Regions from separate parts of the Micromonospora hortensis genome, predicted to be linked through region 2. Evidence: riboswitches for the same ligand, from Rfam matches in the RefSeq annotation. Region 2 holds a riboswitch; the other holds the start of a gene.
What was found. Region 2 has a riboswitch for ZMP and ZTP ahead of NIE111_RS19545 (glycine hydroxymethyltransferase). Riboswitches for the same ligand answer to the same signal wherever they lie in the genome.
Positions count from the first base shown of each region.

Region 1: linked by a shared signal. The riboswitch ahead of NIE111_RS05820 (bifunctional 5,10-methylenetetrahydrofolate dehydrogenase/5,10-methenyltetrahydrofolate cyclohydrolase) and the one ahead of NIE111_RS19545 (glycine hydroxymethyltransferase) in region 2 are both predicted to bind ZMP and ZTP.

Region 1 covers NZ_JAKKFE010000009.1:176,512-183,097, reverse strand. The annotation lists gene NIE111_RS05825 (vitamin B12-dependent ribonucleotide reductase) at 1-1,882, shown strand, start outside; gene NIE111_RS05820 (bifunctional 5,10-methylenetetrahydrofolate dehydrogenase/5,10-methenyltetrahydrofolate cyclohydrolase) at 2,098-2,994, opposite strand; ZMP/ZTP riboswitch at 3,008-3,089, opposite strand; gene NIE111_RS05815 (NIPSNAP family protein) at 3,264-3,575, opposite strand; gene NIE111_RS05810 (RNA polymerase sigma factor) at 3,664-4,233, shown strand; gene NIE111_RS05805 (CU044_5270 family protein) at 4,244-5,215, shown strand; gene NIE111_RS05800 (FAD-dependent monooxygenase) at 5,239-6,351, opposite strand; gene NIE111_RS05795 (DUF2332 domain-containing protein) at 6,497-6,586, shown strand, end outside.
Region 2 covers NZ_JAKKFE010000026.1:238,747-245,332, forward strand. The annotation lists gene NIE111_RS19515 (DNA polymerase domain-containing protein) at 1-36, opposite strand, end outside; gene NIE111_RS19520 (GNAT family N-acetyltransferase) at 200-1,471, shown strand; gene NIE111_RS19525 (histidine phosphatase family protein) at 1,524-2,255, shown strand; gene NIE111_RS19530 (NAD(P)H-hydrate dehydratase) at 2,239-3,108, shown strand; gene NIE111_RS19535 (hemerythrin domain-containing protein) at 3,188-3,688, shown strand; gene NIE111_RS19540 (SDR family NAD(P)-dependent oxidoreductase) at 3,749-4,555, opposite strand; ZMP/ZTP riboswitch at 4,705-4,794, shown strand; gene NIE111_RS19545 (glycine hydroxymethyltransferase) at 4,814-6,250, shown strand; gene NIE111_RS19550 (hypothetical protein) at 6,357-6,586, opposite strand, start outside.

The sequences.
Region 1 (6,586 bases), on a different contig from region 2:
CGGTCTGCAGTACGACGACACGATCAACGACTGGCACACCTGCCCGGAGACCGGGCGGATCACCGCGTCGAACCCGTGCTCGGAGTACCTGCACCTGGACAACTCCTCGTGCAACCTGGCCTCGCTCAACCTGATGAAGTTCCTCCGCGCCGACGGTGGCTTCGAGGTGGAGAAGTTCGTCAAGTCCGTCGAGTTCGTCATCACCGCGATGGACATCTCGATCTGCTTCGCGGACTTCCCGACCGAGAAGATCGGTGAGACGTCCCGCGCCTACCGGCAGCTCGGCATCGGCTACGCCAACCTGGGCGCCCTGCTGATGGCGACCGGCCTGCCGTACGACTCGGACCAGGGCCGCTCGGTCGCCGCGTCGATCACGTCCCTGATGACCGGCACCGCCTACCGCCGTTCGGCCGAGCTGGCCGGCGTCGTCGGCCCGTACGACGGCTACGCCCGCAACGCCGAGCCGCACAAGCGGGTCATGCGTAAGCACGCCGCGGCCAACGACGAGATCAAGCCGACCAGTCCGGTGGCCACCGCGATCGTCCGCGAGGCGACCAAGCAGTGGACCCAGGGCAACAAGATCGGTGATAAGAACGGTTGGCGCAACGCGCAGGCGAGCGTCCTCGCCCCGACCGGCACGATCGGCTTCATGATGGACTGCGACACGACCGGCGTGGAGCCGGACCTGGCGCTGGTCAAGTTCAAGAAGCTGGTCGGCGGCGGCTCGATGCAGATCGTCAACCAGACGGTGCCGCGGGCCCTGCGCAGCCTCGGCTACCCCGAGGAGCAGGTCGAGGCGATCGTCGAGCACATCGCCGACCACGGCCACGTGGTGGACGCCCCCGGCCTCAAGCCGGAGCACTACCCGGTCTTCGACTGCGCCATGGGGGAGCGGACGATCGCCCCGATGGGTCACGTGCGGATGATGGCGGCCATCCAGCCGTTCGTCTCCGGCGCCATCTCCAAGACGGTCAACATGCCGGAGGCGGCCACCGTCGAGGACGTCGAGAAGATCTACTTCGAGGGCTGGAAGCTCGGCCTCAAGGCGCTGGCGATCTATCGGGACAACTGCAAGGTCGGCCAGCCGCTCTCGGTGGCCAAGTCGAACAAGGCCACCGAGCCGGCCGCCGTCGAGACCGCAGCGGCCGCGCCGGCCGCTGTCGAGAAGGTCATCGAGTACCGGCCGGTGCGTAAGCGCCTGCCGAAGAAGCGCCCGTCCGAGACGGTCAGCTTCTCCGTTGGTGGCGCCGAGGGCTACCTGACCGCGTCGTCCTACCCGGACGACGGCCTCGGTGAGGTCTTCCTGAAGATGTCCAAGCAGGGCTCGACCCTGGCCGGCGTGATGGACGCCTTCTCGGTGGCCATCAGCATCGGCCTCCAGTACGGCGTGCCGCTGGAGACGTTCGTCAGCAAGTTCACCAACATGCGCTTCGAGCCGGCCGGTATGACCGACGACCCGGACGTGCGGATGGCGGCCTCGGTGATGGACTACATCTTCCGTCGCCTGGCGCTGGACTTCCTGCCCTACGAGCGTCGCGCCGAGCTGGGCATCTTCACCGCCACGGAGCGGGCCGCGCAGCTGCGGGCCGAGGCCGACGCGGAGGCTGCCGGCGTCACCGGCGCCGAGCTCACCGCGATGGCGTCGTCCGCGCCGGTGGCGACCCCGGCCAAGCCGGAGGCTGTCGCCCAGCCGGCCCAGGAGATGGCCGACGTGGCCGCCGCCAAGCCGGCTCCGAGCGTGGGCTCCAGCACCGAACTGCTGGAGGCCGTGATCGGCAAGGCCGCCGACGCGCCGCTCTGCTTCACCTGCGGTACGAAGATGCGCCCCGCCGGTAGCTGCTACGTCTGCGAGGGCTGCGGCTCCACCAGCGGCTGCAGCTGACGTACGCGAAACGCGGCGCTGCCCCGGCTCCCTCGTGGGAGTCGGGGCAGCGCCGTTTCCGGGTCCTCTGGAGGTTCGCGCGGGAGGGCATGTTGTCGTTGGCCGTGATGCCTGTGAGTCATCTTGATGACTCACAGGCATCACGCTCGTCAGGGTGTTGCGCGGTGGGCTGCCAGGCGGGCCATCGGCTCAGGGAAGCCGGGACGGCGGGTGATCTAGCTTGCTCGCTCGGCGGCGCGCACCGCATTGCGGAACAGCATCGCGACGGTGGTCGGACCGACCCCGCCGACCCGGGGCGTGATGGCGCCGGCGACCTCGGCGCACGCTTCGTCCACGTCCGGTAGGAGGCGCCGGCCTTCGTAGCGGACGCCGGCGCCGATGACGACGGCGCCGGGCTTGACGTGCTCAGGCCCCACGATCCCGGGTACGCCGGCGGCGGCCACGAGGATGTCGGCGCGGCGGGTGTAGCGGGCCCAGTCGGGCACACCTGTGTGGACGACGGTGACGGCGGCGTTGGCGGTCGGGCGCTTCTGAGCGAGCAGCATGGCCAGGGGGCGGCCCAGGGTGGCGCCGCGGCCGAGGATGACGACCTCACGACCGGCGACGGGGATCTCGTAGTAGGCCAGCAGGGCTTCGATGCCGGCGGGAGTGCACGGCAGCGGGCCGGGCAGGCCGACGGCGAGACGCCCCATGTTCAGCGGATGCATGCCGTCGACGTCCTTGTCCGGATCGATGGTCAGCAACGCCGCGTCGTAGTCCAGGTGCCCCGGAACGGGGTACTGCACGAGCAGCCCGTGTACGGCCGGATCGTTGTTGAATCGGGCAATGGTCTGGTGTAGCTCGGCCTGGGTGGCGGTGGCCGGCAGATGCACGTGCGGGGACGCGAACCCGAGCGCGGCAGCCTGACGTTGCTTGATGGCGATGTAGCCGGCGCTGGCGTCGTCGTCACCGACGAGGATGGTGGCGAGGCTCGGTGTGATCCCGCGGTTGCGCAGGCGGGCGGCTGCGTCGGCGGTCTCGGCCAGGACGGCTTCGGCGACGGGTGCACCCGGCAGCAGGCGGGCCGTGCCCGACGGGGTGTGCTGTTCTGTGGATTCGCTGGTCGTGGTCATGATGGTTCCTCGACGCAGGCGCCCAGGCGGTCGACGCCCGCGAGAGGCTCCCCGATGGTTCCACCATCCCCGTGCCGCCAGTCGCCGGTGGTTCGATGATGCCGCATCACCAGGGCGGTTGCCCAATTGGACCAGCAGTGCCGCCGTCAGCGCCGGGCAGGCTCACGCCGGGGGCATGGTGCCGGTCGGCGGTATACCTCAGAGGCATAAATATGCCTCTGAGGTATACCGCTCTTCGGGGTTGGTGCCGTCGACAGGGCCGGGTGGGCTCAATCAGTTGGCAGGAGCGGGCGCATGAACGTTCGCTCGTACCGCACGACACAACCCGAGCTTTCGCGGATGCTGTCAGCCGCGACGAACTCCGGGTCATTGCCGAACCGTGCGCGGTAACGCTCGTACGCTGCCAGGCTCTCGAAGCTGAACAGCGCCTCGGCCTTGTCGCTGGCGCCCTCGGCGGGCAGGAAGTAGCCGTGGTGCACACCACCGTGCTTGGTCACCAGCCGCATCCATGCTCGGGCGAAGTCTTCGAACGCGTCGATCTGCGCGGGGTCGATGGTGTAGTGGAGGACACAGGTGATCATGGCGTCACCCTACGGACCGGATTGTTCGGTAACACCCGCGCTCCGGCTTACGAAGAAGGGGTGTGAAGGCTACGAGGGAGGACGGCCTGTGAGTGAGCCGAGCCGAGCCGACGACGACATTTCCGGCATCGGAACCGATCCGGTGGCCTTCGAGGTCTTCTACCGGCGGCACCTGGAGGCCGTGGGCCGGTTCGTGGCGCGGCGGGTCGACGACCCACACCTCGCCGCCGACCTCACCGCCGACGTGTTCCTGGCGGTGATCGAGTCGGCGGCCGGGTACCGACCGGACCGGGGTAGCCAGATCGGCTGGCTGTACGGGGTGGCCCGCAACGTCATCGGCGACGAGCGGCGTCGGGCGGCCCAACGGCTGCGGGTGACCGGACGGCTGGCCGGACGACGGGACCTGGGCCCCGACGACATCGCCCGGATCGAGGAGCGGATCGACGCCGAGTCGGCGGCCCGCCGCACCCATCGGGCACTGAGCGAGCTGCCCGAGGGCACCCGGACGCTCGTCGAACTCGTCGCCGTGGACGGCCTCACCGTCGCGGAGGCGGCGACGGTGCTCGGGATGTCACCGGTCGCCGCTCGGGTCCGCCTGCATCGTGCCCGCCGCGTCGTCCGCGCCGTGCTCGCCCGCCCGGTCACCACCCTCGCCTGATGAGACGGAGATGACGATGAACGAGACCGAACGGTCGCCGCAGGGTTTCGAGGAGCAGCTCCTCAGGGATCTGACCGCACACGTCGCCCAGCGGGCCGAGATGGCGTCGGCGGCCCGTCTCGCCGGACGGCGTACCCGGTTTCTGCGCGGTTGGCGCCTTGCCGGAGCGTTCGGGCTGGCGGTCGCGCTGACCGCCGGTGCGCTGGTGGTGCAGACGGTCAGGGTGGGCGACCAGCCGCCGCCGACGGCCAGCGCGTCGGAGATCTTCCATCTGGCCGCCGACGCGGCCCGGCAGCAGCCGGAACTCACCGCCCGACCCGATCAGTACGTCTTCACGGAATCCCTGGCGACAATCCGGGACCTGCCGGACAGCGGCCCTTACCAGACCATTCGGAACCAACTGTGGGAGTCGGCCGGCGGGGTCGCGTACACGCAGGGACGTTACCGACCGGAGACCGATCCGAACGGGTGGGGCGAGCTGACGGTGCTCCGGATGAGCGATGCCGCCGATCCCACGAAGGATCTCGACGCGTTCCAGCCGCCCGCGTACCACGGCAACCTGCCCACCGATCCGGATGAGCTGCTTCGATACCTTGGGGAAAACCCGGTCGACCTGCATCTCCCCGAAGGCGCCGATGAGGAGGCCGTGTACGGGGACGAGAGCATGGTGTACACCACCGCGCGGTCGATGCTCGACGGCTACGTGCCGCCCCGAGCGCTGGCGGCGCTGTTCGAACTGCTGGCGCGGGAGCCCGGAGCGGTCGTCATATCGGGCGACGTGGTGGACGCCGCAGGTCGACACGGGGTGGCGATCCGGATGCCCGGCGTGATCGGTGGCAACGAGGACTTCCTCTTCGACCGCGACACCCACGTCTTCCTGGGCCGCCGTGGGTCGGTGGTGCGCAACGGCAAGGAGTCCCTGCACACGGCTGTCGCGCTACTCCGCGTCGCCATCGTGGACCGGCCGGGCCAGCTGCCGTGAGCGGGCCGGTCACCTCGGACCGGTCAGGGCTGGGCGAACAGGGGGCCGTAGTTCGAGCGGAACATCTGCTCGCCGAGGCGGCGCATCACCAGGTCGCGCAGCGAGGGCGGGAGCCCGGTGGCCCTGTCCCGGCGGTGGGTCTGACTGAGCACCCAGTTGGTACGCGGGCGACGCCGCGCCTCGAAACCACGCAGCGCGTCGGCGACGGAATCGGCGGCGGCCAACGACAACGCGAGCACGACCGCGTCCTCCAGAGCCATCGCCGCGCCCTGGGCCATGTTCGGCGAGGTGGCGTGGGCGGCGTCGCCGATCAGCAGCACCGGGCCCCGGGACCAGGATTCGAGCACGACCTCCTGGTTCGGCCCGGCGTGCAGGGTGCCGTCGTCGTAGTCGAGGGCCTTGAGCATGGTGGCCACCGGCTCGGTGAACGTCGCGGCCAGCTCGTCGCGCCAGCCGGGCCGGTCGGCCACCGGGCCGTCGTTGTAGTAGCAGTACGTCTGCTCGGCGCTGATCGGGATGGTCAGGAACTGCCTGCCGCGACCCAACTGCACCGACCAGACCGGTTCGTCGTCGACGCGGGGAGCGACCCACCGGTACGCGTACTGGCCGAGGTCGCGGGCCACCTGGCCGTCGAAGGCGAGTCGGCGGACCGTCGAGTTCACCCCGTCCGCGCCGACCACCAGGTCGTACCGTCCGGTGCTGTCGTCGTCGAACTCGACGGCGACCTGGTCGCCCTCTTGCAGGAGTGCGACCGGCTGGCGGCCCCAGCGGATCGGGGCGTCGCCGACGCCGTCGAGCAGCGCCCGGTGCAGCTGTGCCCGGGGCAGCGACACGCACGGCCCGACGCCCCGCCACAGCGCGGCCACGTCGATGTCGAAGAGGCGACGCCCGCGCTGGTTGGCGCTGCGCTGCCGGGTGACCTCCACGGCGCCGTCGGCGACCGGCTCCCACAGACCGAGTACGTCGAGCATCCGCGTCGCGTTGCCGGTGAGGTAGATGCCGGTGCCGGAGTCGGTCGGCTCGGAGGCCCGCTCGACCACGTCGATCGTCGCGCCCCACTCGCGTAGCGCGGCCACCGCCGCCAGTCCGGCGACACCTCCACCGACGATCAGTACCCGGACACCGTCACCCCGCACGACACGTTCCTCCCCGTTGCCCCTGCCCGCACCCCGACTGAGCTGCTGCTCAACGGTCCAGCCGCCGCAGCACTCTACGAGGCGGGTGAGCCAGCGCACGGGAACGGGGGCTGAAATACCGAGGAATGGGCTGCGACGATGAGGCATGACGACCGCTGAGACGTACGCCGAGTTCGGCAGCCGCGAGGCGCGCGGGGTGTCGCCCACGTACGAGCGCCTGTCGCAGGCCGTCGCC
Region 2 (6,586 bases):
CTCCCCCACCTGGATCTCCTCCGCCGCCGTGGCCACGCCCCGAGAGTACGCGGCGGCCGGGTGATCAGCAGCGCACGAACCGCGATCAGCGGACATTGTTCCCCATCGAGGTGTCGCTGCGCTGTCCCGAACCCGACGGCCCCCCGGGCACCGACCGGCGTCGATCGCACTCCTTGACCCGGTCGGGCAGGATGGCGTCGTGCGCCAGCAGAAGACCGGATCGGGCGGGGCAGCCACCGTCCGGATCGACGACGCGTCGACCGAGGACATCCCCGCCCTGCTCGCCCTCGACGCGCTCTGTTTCCCGCCCGGCGACCCGGCGTACGAGCCAGCGGCGCCGAGCGAGATCGAGAACGGCGTCGCGGCCGGGCACGTCCGGGTGGTCCGCGCCGGCACGGAGATCGTCGGCTTCCTCCAGTACGAGTTGCCGAGCGCCCATCACCTCTACCTGAGTGGGCTCGGGGTGCACCCGGATCGGCGGCGCACCGGTGTGGGTGCGGCACTGCTCGACGACTTCGTGGCCCGGGCGCGGGCGTTCGGGGTGCAGCCCCACCCGACCATCTCCACGGTGACCAGCCCGGAGAACCTGGCCATGCTCGGGCTCCTGCTGTCTCGCGGGTTCGTTGTGCGCACCATCGTGCCGGACTACTTCGGCCCGGGACGCGACCGCTACTACTGCCAGCACAAGTCACGGGTCGAGTACGTCGACGCCGACGAGCGCTATCTGATCCCGGTTGCCGCGTCGTCGCAGATCGCCACCCTGCTGGCCAGCGAGCAGAACGTCATCACCGGACTGGTGAACCTGCCCGCCGGGCCGGCCCTGGAGCTGTCCCGATTCGAGAAGGAGGACTTCGCGGCCCTGCAGTCCGACGAGAGCGCCGCCGGGATCGCCTTCTCCAGCGGCATCCTCGCCTCGATCGCGTTCGTGCTCGGCCTGTCGTTCGCCTCCCCGAACTATCCCGATGGGGTCCGGGTGCTGCTGATGTGCTCGGCCCTGGCCACCACCGCGTCGCTGATCATCTATGCCAACACCTCCGGTGAGCTGGCCCGGCTGCGAACCAACAGCTTCGGCAGGTACACCAAATGGGGCAACGTGCTGTCGGAGTTCGGCGGTGTCTTCCCCTTCCTCATCGCCCTACCTGTCACCTTCGCGAAGATCACCTCCTCGGTGGGCGTGGCAGTGGCGGCCGCGGCCCTCTTCGGCGCCGCTCTGCTCGTCTACGACAGGTCGACCTTCGCCATCTCGGCGCGCTTTCGACAAACCGTCAGCACAACCGCGCTGTCCGTCTTCGTCGCCGCCGCGCCGGTGCTGGGCGTCCTCGCGGTACGCCACTCCGCTCCGATGGTCCCCTGGGCCTGGACGGGAGCGGTACTCCTGGCCCTCGCCGCCCAGTCCTTCACGTACCTCTTCCGCCGACGCGACGAGTCGACGCTCCAGGCAGGGCTGCGTCCCTGGCAGAGCCGCCGCTAGGCGGCGGACGGCGGTCCGATTACCGGACGCTCGTGCCGGGTAGGGGGGCCGCATGGCGGAACTGGCAACCCTGTGGATCGTCCGGCACGGCGAGAGCACCGCGAACGTCGCGGCGACGCACGCCGAGGCGTCGGGCGCGGAGCTGATCGACCTCACCCACCGCGACGCCGACGTGCCACTCTCCCCGACCGGCGAGGAGCAGGCTCGGGCGACCGGCCGTTGGCTGGCCGAGCTTCCGGACGCGAGGCGACCGGACGTGGCGGTGGTGTCGCCGTACCTGCGCGCGGTGCAGACCTCGCGGCTGGCGCTGGCCGGCACCGACATTCCCGTGCACCGCGACGAGCGGCTGCGCGACCGGGAACTGGGCGTCCTGGACGGGCTGACCGGGCACGGGGTGCGCCGACGGTACCCGGACGAGGCCGAGCGCCGGGAGCGGTTGGGCAAGTTCTACTACCGGCCGCCGGGCGGGGAGTCCTGGACGGACGTGGCGTTGCGGCTGCGGACGCTGCTGGGCGACCTGCGCCGCGACCACGAGGGTTGTCGGGTGCTGCTCTTCGGCCACGACGCGCTGGTCTTCCTGCTTCGCTATCTGCTGGAGGGGTTGACCGAGGACGAGCTGATGGCGCTGACCCGGCAGGACGTGATCGCCAACTGTTCGATCACCGAGTGGTCGGCGGACGGCGAGGACCGCCTGGCCCTCACCGCCTTCAACGATGTCGCGCACCTGCGTCAGCAGGGCGCCCAGCCGACCAGGGAGGACGAGATCCATGCCGAGCCGGTCTGAGGTGAAGGTGATCACCCCGGCGTTGTTGCGGGACTGGGCGCTGCCGGTGCCGGTCGGGGGAAAGGAGAGCCGGGGCACGGTGCTGGTGGTCGGCGGTTCCCGCTTCACGCCGGGCGCGGTGCTGCTCGCCGGGGTGGCCGCGCTGCGCGCCGGTGCCGGGGTGCTCCAGTTGGCCGCCGCCGAGTCCACCGCGGCCGCGCTGAGCATCCAGGTGCCCGAGGCGCTGGTGATCGGGTTGCCGGAGACCTCCGACGGCGCGGTGGCCGCGGATCGCGACGGGCAGCTCGGCGACCTGGTCGCGCAGGCCGACGTGGTGGCGGTCGGCCCCGGTCTGAAGGCGATCGACGAGACCAACCGCCTGCTGGGCCTGGTTCTGGAGGCGGCCCGTCCGGACACGTCGCTGGTACTCGACGCGTACGCCCTGGGTGCGCTCAGCCACGCACCGGACCTGCTGGTCGGCTCGGGTCGGCCCGTGGTGCTCACCCCCAACGTGACCGAGGCCGGGCACCTGCTCGGGCGGGAGCCGGGCGACGACCTGGACGCCGAGGCGGCCGAGTTGGCCGCGCGGTACGAGGCGGTCGTGTCGCTGTACGGGCACGTGGCCGCCCCGGACGGTCGGGGCTGGCGGGAGGAGAGCGGCGACGCCGGGCTGGGCACCTCCGGCAGCGGGGACGTGCTCGCCGGGTTGCTGGCGGGGCTGCTGTCCCGGGGCGCCGACCCGGCGCAGGCGGCCTGCTGGGGCTCGTTCGCGCACTCGGTGAGCGGCCAGCGGCTGATTCCGCGCTACGGCCGGATCGGTTTTCTGGCTCGGGAGTTGCTCGACGAGATCCCCCGCACCCTGGCGATGGTCTGAGGCGGTTTCACCTGTTTCCGCAATCGGCGCCGGGGTACCGGAACTCCACCAGCCGAGACTCTTCAGGGAGGTCATACCGGTGTCGACCGATGCCATCGTCCTGCTCAAAGAGGACCACAAGGAAATGCGCCGCCTGTTCAAGGCCTTCCAGGACGCCGAGGAGGGGCCGGCGAGCCAGCGGCAGAAGCTGGTGGACCAGATCCTGGAGGCACTGACCGTGCACACCTACCTGGAGAACGAGGTGATGTATCCGGAGGTTCGCCGGTTGCTGCCCGACCTCGAGGACGACATCCTCGAGTCGTACGAGGAACACCACGTCGCCGATGTGCTCTGCGCCGAGCTGGCCAGCATGGACGCCGACGACGAGCGGTTCAACGCCAAGACGACGGTGCTGATCGAGAACGTCACCCACCACGTCGAGGAGGAAGAACAGGAGTGGTTCCCCAAGGTCCGCGACGCGCTGGGCCGCAAGCAGCTCCAGGAGATCGGCGAGAAGATGATCGCCTTGCGCGCGGACGCGCCGCGGACCCCCACCGCGCCGAAGGCGATCAAGAAGGCGCTCGATGCGGTGACGGCCTGAGGCACCCGCTCACACCGAAGGGCCCGGCACCGTGCCGGGCCCTTCGTCGTGCGTCACGGGTCAGGTGCCCGATCCCGGCTCGGCCATCCTGCGGTGCTGCTCGGACTTGAGCTTGTCCGGAATGATCTTGCCGGCGGCCGTCTGCACCTTGTTCATCAGCGAGCCGGCGGTGATCGTCTGATCACCCCTCATCATCGCCTCGAAGCCCTGCTCGGCGACCTTCGCCGGGTCGTCCTTCTTGCCCGAGCCCACCCGGGTGTCCTCCATGTCGGCCCGGTCGAAGAACTCCGTGTCGGTCGGCCCGGGCATCAGCGAGGTCACCGTGACGCCGGTGTCCTTCAGCTCGTTGCGCAGCGCCTCGGCGAAGGACTGCACGAACGACTTCGACGCGTTGTAGACCGCCTGGAACGGCCCCGGCATGGTGGAGGCGATCGACGAGGTGAAGAGGACCCGGCCCGTGCCCCGCTCGACCATCCCGGGCAACAGCCGCTTCGCCAGGTGCACCGTCGACCGCACGTTGAGGTCGACGATCTCCAGCTCGTCGGCGAGGTCCGTGCCGCCGACGAAGGCGCCACCGGCGCCCCGACCGGCGTTGAGCGCCAGCGCGTCCAGCGGCCGTCCGGTCGCGGTGACGGCGGCCACGAGTTCCGTCACGCCCTGCTCGCGGGCCAGGTCGACGCGGACCGACCAGATCTGCGGGCCCCCGTCGCGGCGCAGCTTCTGCGCGGCCGCCTCGATGCCGTCGTCCTCGGCGGCGATCACCAGGTCGAAGCCGTGCTCGACGAACTGCGCCGCGAGCTCGTACCCGATTCCGCTGGAGGCCCCGGTCACCAGGGCGAGCGGCCGGTCGGAGGTGGGTGTGGTCATGTTCTCGACTCCTTCTGTACGAACCCTGACCGCACCCGTGACGGTGCGGTGGTCTCCTACCGTGTGCCCCGCGACGCACCGCCCAATCACGTTGGCGGGGTCGCCTCCCGGAGGGCGGCCCGAACGGCCGGTTCCGGCCCGGTAGGATCCTTCCGGGCCGTTACTGGCGCGTGGGGATGGAGAACCATCGGGGAGCGGCCTCGTCACGTGGACGTTTGCCGAGCGCCTGGGCCTTCCCGCACGTCTGTTGGAGGTCGCATGTCCCGCAACGCCGAATCCACCGCATTCCGGAGTGCCCTTGAGGTGATCCGGGCTGTAGAGCCGCGGGTCGCCGACGCCATCGGCGCCGAGCTGACCGACCAGCGGGAGTCGCTCAAGCTGATCGCCAGCGAAAATTACGCCTCCCCGGCGACCCTGCTGGCCATGGGCAACTGGTTCAGCGACAAGTACGCCGAGGGCACCGTCGGCCGCCGCTTCTACGCCGGCTGCCAGAACGTCGACACCGTCGAGGCGCTCGCCGCCGAGCACGCCCGGGAGCTGTTCGGCGCCGCGCACGCGTACGTGCAGCCGCACTCGGGCATCGACGCCAACCTGGTCGCCTTCTGGGCGGTGCTGGCCGACCGGGTGGAATCTCCCGCGCTGAAGAAGGCCCAGGTCCGCCAGGTCAACGACCTCACCGAGGCCGACTGGTTCGCGCTGCGCCGCGAACTGGGCAACCAGCGGATGCTCGGCATGTCGCTGGACGCCGGCGGCCACCTCACCCACGGCTTCCGGCCGAACATCTCCGGCAAGATGTTCGACCAGCGCAGCTACGGCACCGACCCGGCGACCGGCCTGATCGACTACGACCGGCTGGCCGAGGCCGCCCGCGAGTTCAAGCCGCTGATCCTGGTGGGCGGCTACTCGGCGTACCCCCGGAAGGTGAACTTCCGGATCCTGCGCGAGATCGCCGACTCGGTCGGCGCCACCTTCATGGTCGACATGGCGCACTTCGCGGGCCTGGTGGCCGGCAAGGTGTTCACCGGCGACTTCGACCCGGTGCCGCACGCGCACATCGTCACGACCACCACGCACAAGTCGTTGCGCGGCCCGCGCGGCGGCATGGTGCTCTGCCAGCCGGAGTTGGCCGACCAGGTGGACCGGGGCTGCCCGATGGTGCTCGGCGGCCCGCTGCCGCACGTGATGGCGGCCAAGGCGGTCGCGCTCGCCGAGGCCCGCCGGCCCGACTTCGCCGACTACGCCCAGCGGATCGTCGACAACGCGCAGGCGCTCGCCGAGGGGCTGCTGAGCCGGGGCGCCACGCTGGTCACCGGCGGCACCGACAACCACCTGGTGCTGATCGACGTGTCCGGCTACGGGCTCACCGGCCGGCAGGCCGAGCAGGCCCTGCTCGACTCGGGCATCGTCACCAACCGCAACTCGGTCCCGCAGGACCCGAACGGCGCCTGGTACACGTCGGGCATCCGGATCGGCACCCCGGCGCTGACCACTCGGGGCCTGGGCACCGCCGAGATGGACCAGACCGCCGAGCTGATCCACACCGTGCTGACCCAGACCACCGCCGGCGCCAACGCCGACGGCACCCCGTCGAAGGCGAAGTACAACCTGGACGCCGGCCTGGCCGACAAGGTGGCCCGGCAGGCCACCGATCTGCTGGCCACGTACCCCCTCTACCCCGGTATCGACCTGAGCTAGCCCCTCGACCGCGTCGATCATGGAGTTGTGGTGCCCGATCCGGGCTGGTGCACGACTGTCGTCCACCACCACGATCCCATGATCGACGCGGGGGGCGGGGGGGTCCTCAGTCCATCGGGCGCTTCAGGTGGTAGCGGTGGACCTCGGTGCTGCCCTGGACGTTGTTGACGTCCTCGGCGGCGGACACCAGCTCCCACCCCTCCCGGCCGGCGCGGTTGAGGTGCGCGATGGCGGTGTCGCCGTAGGCGGTGATGTCCTTGCGTGACCCGTCCGGGGCGTACCAGACGAACGAGACGTGAAAATTGCGGCCCTGTCCCTGATAGCGACGGACGAGCA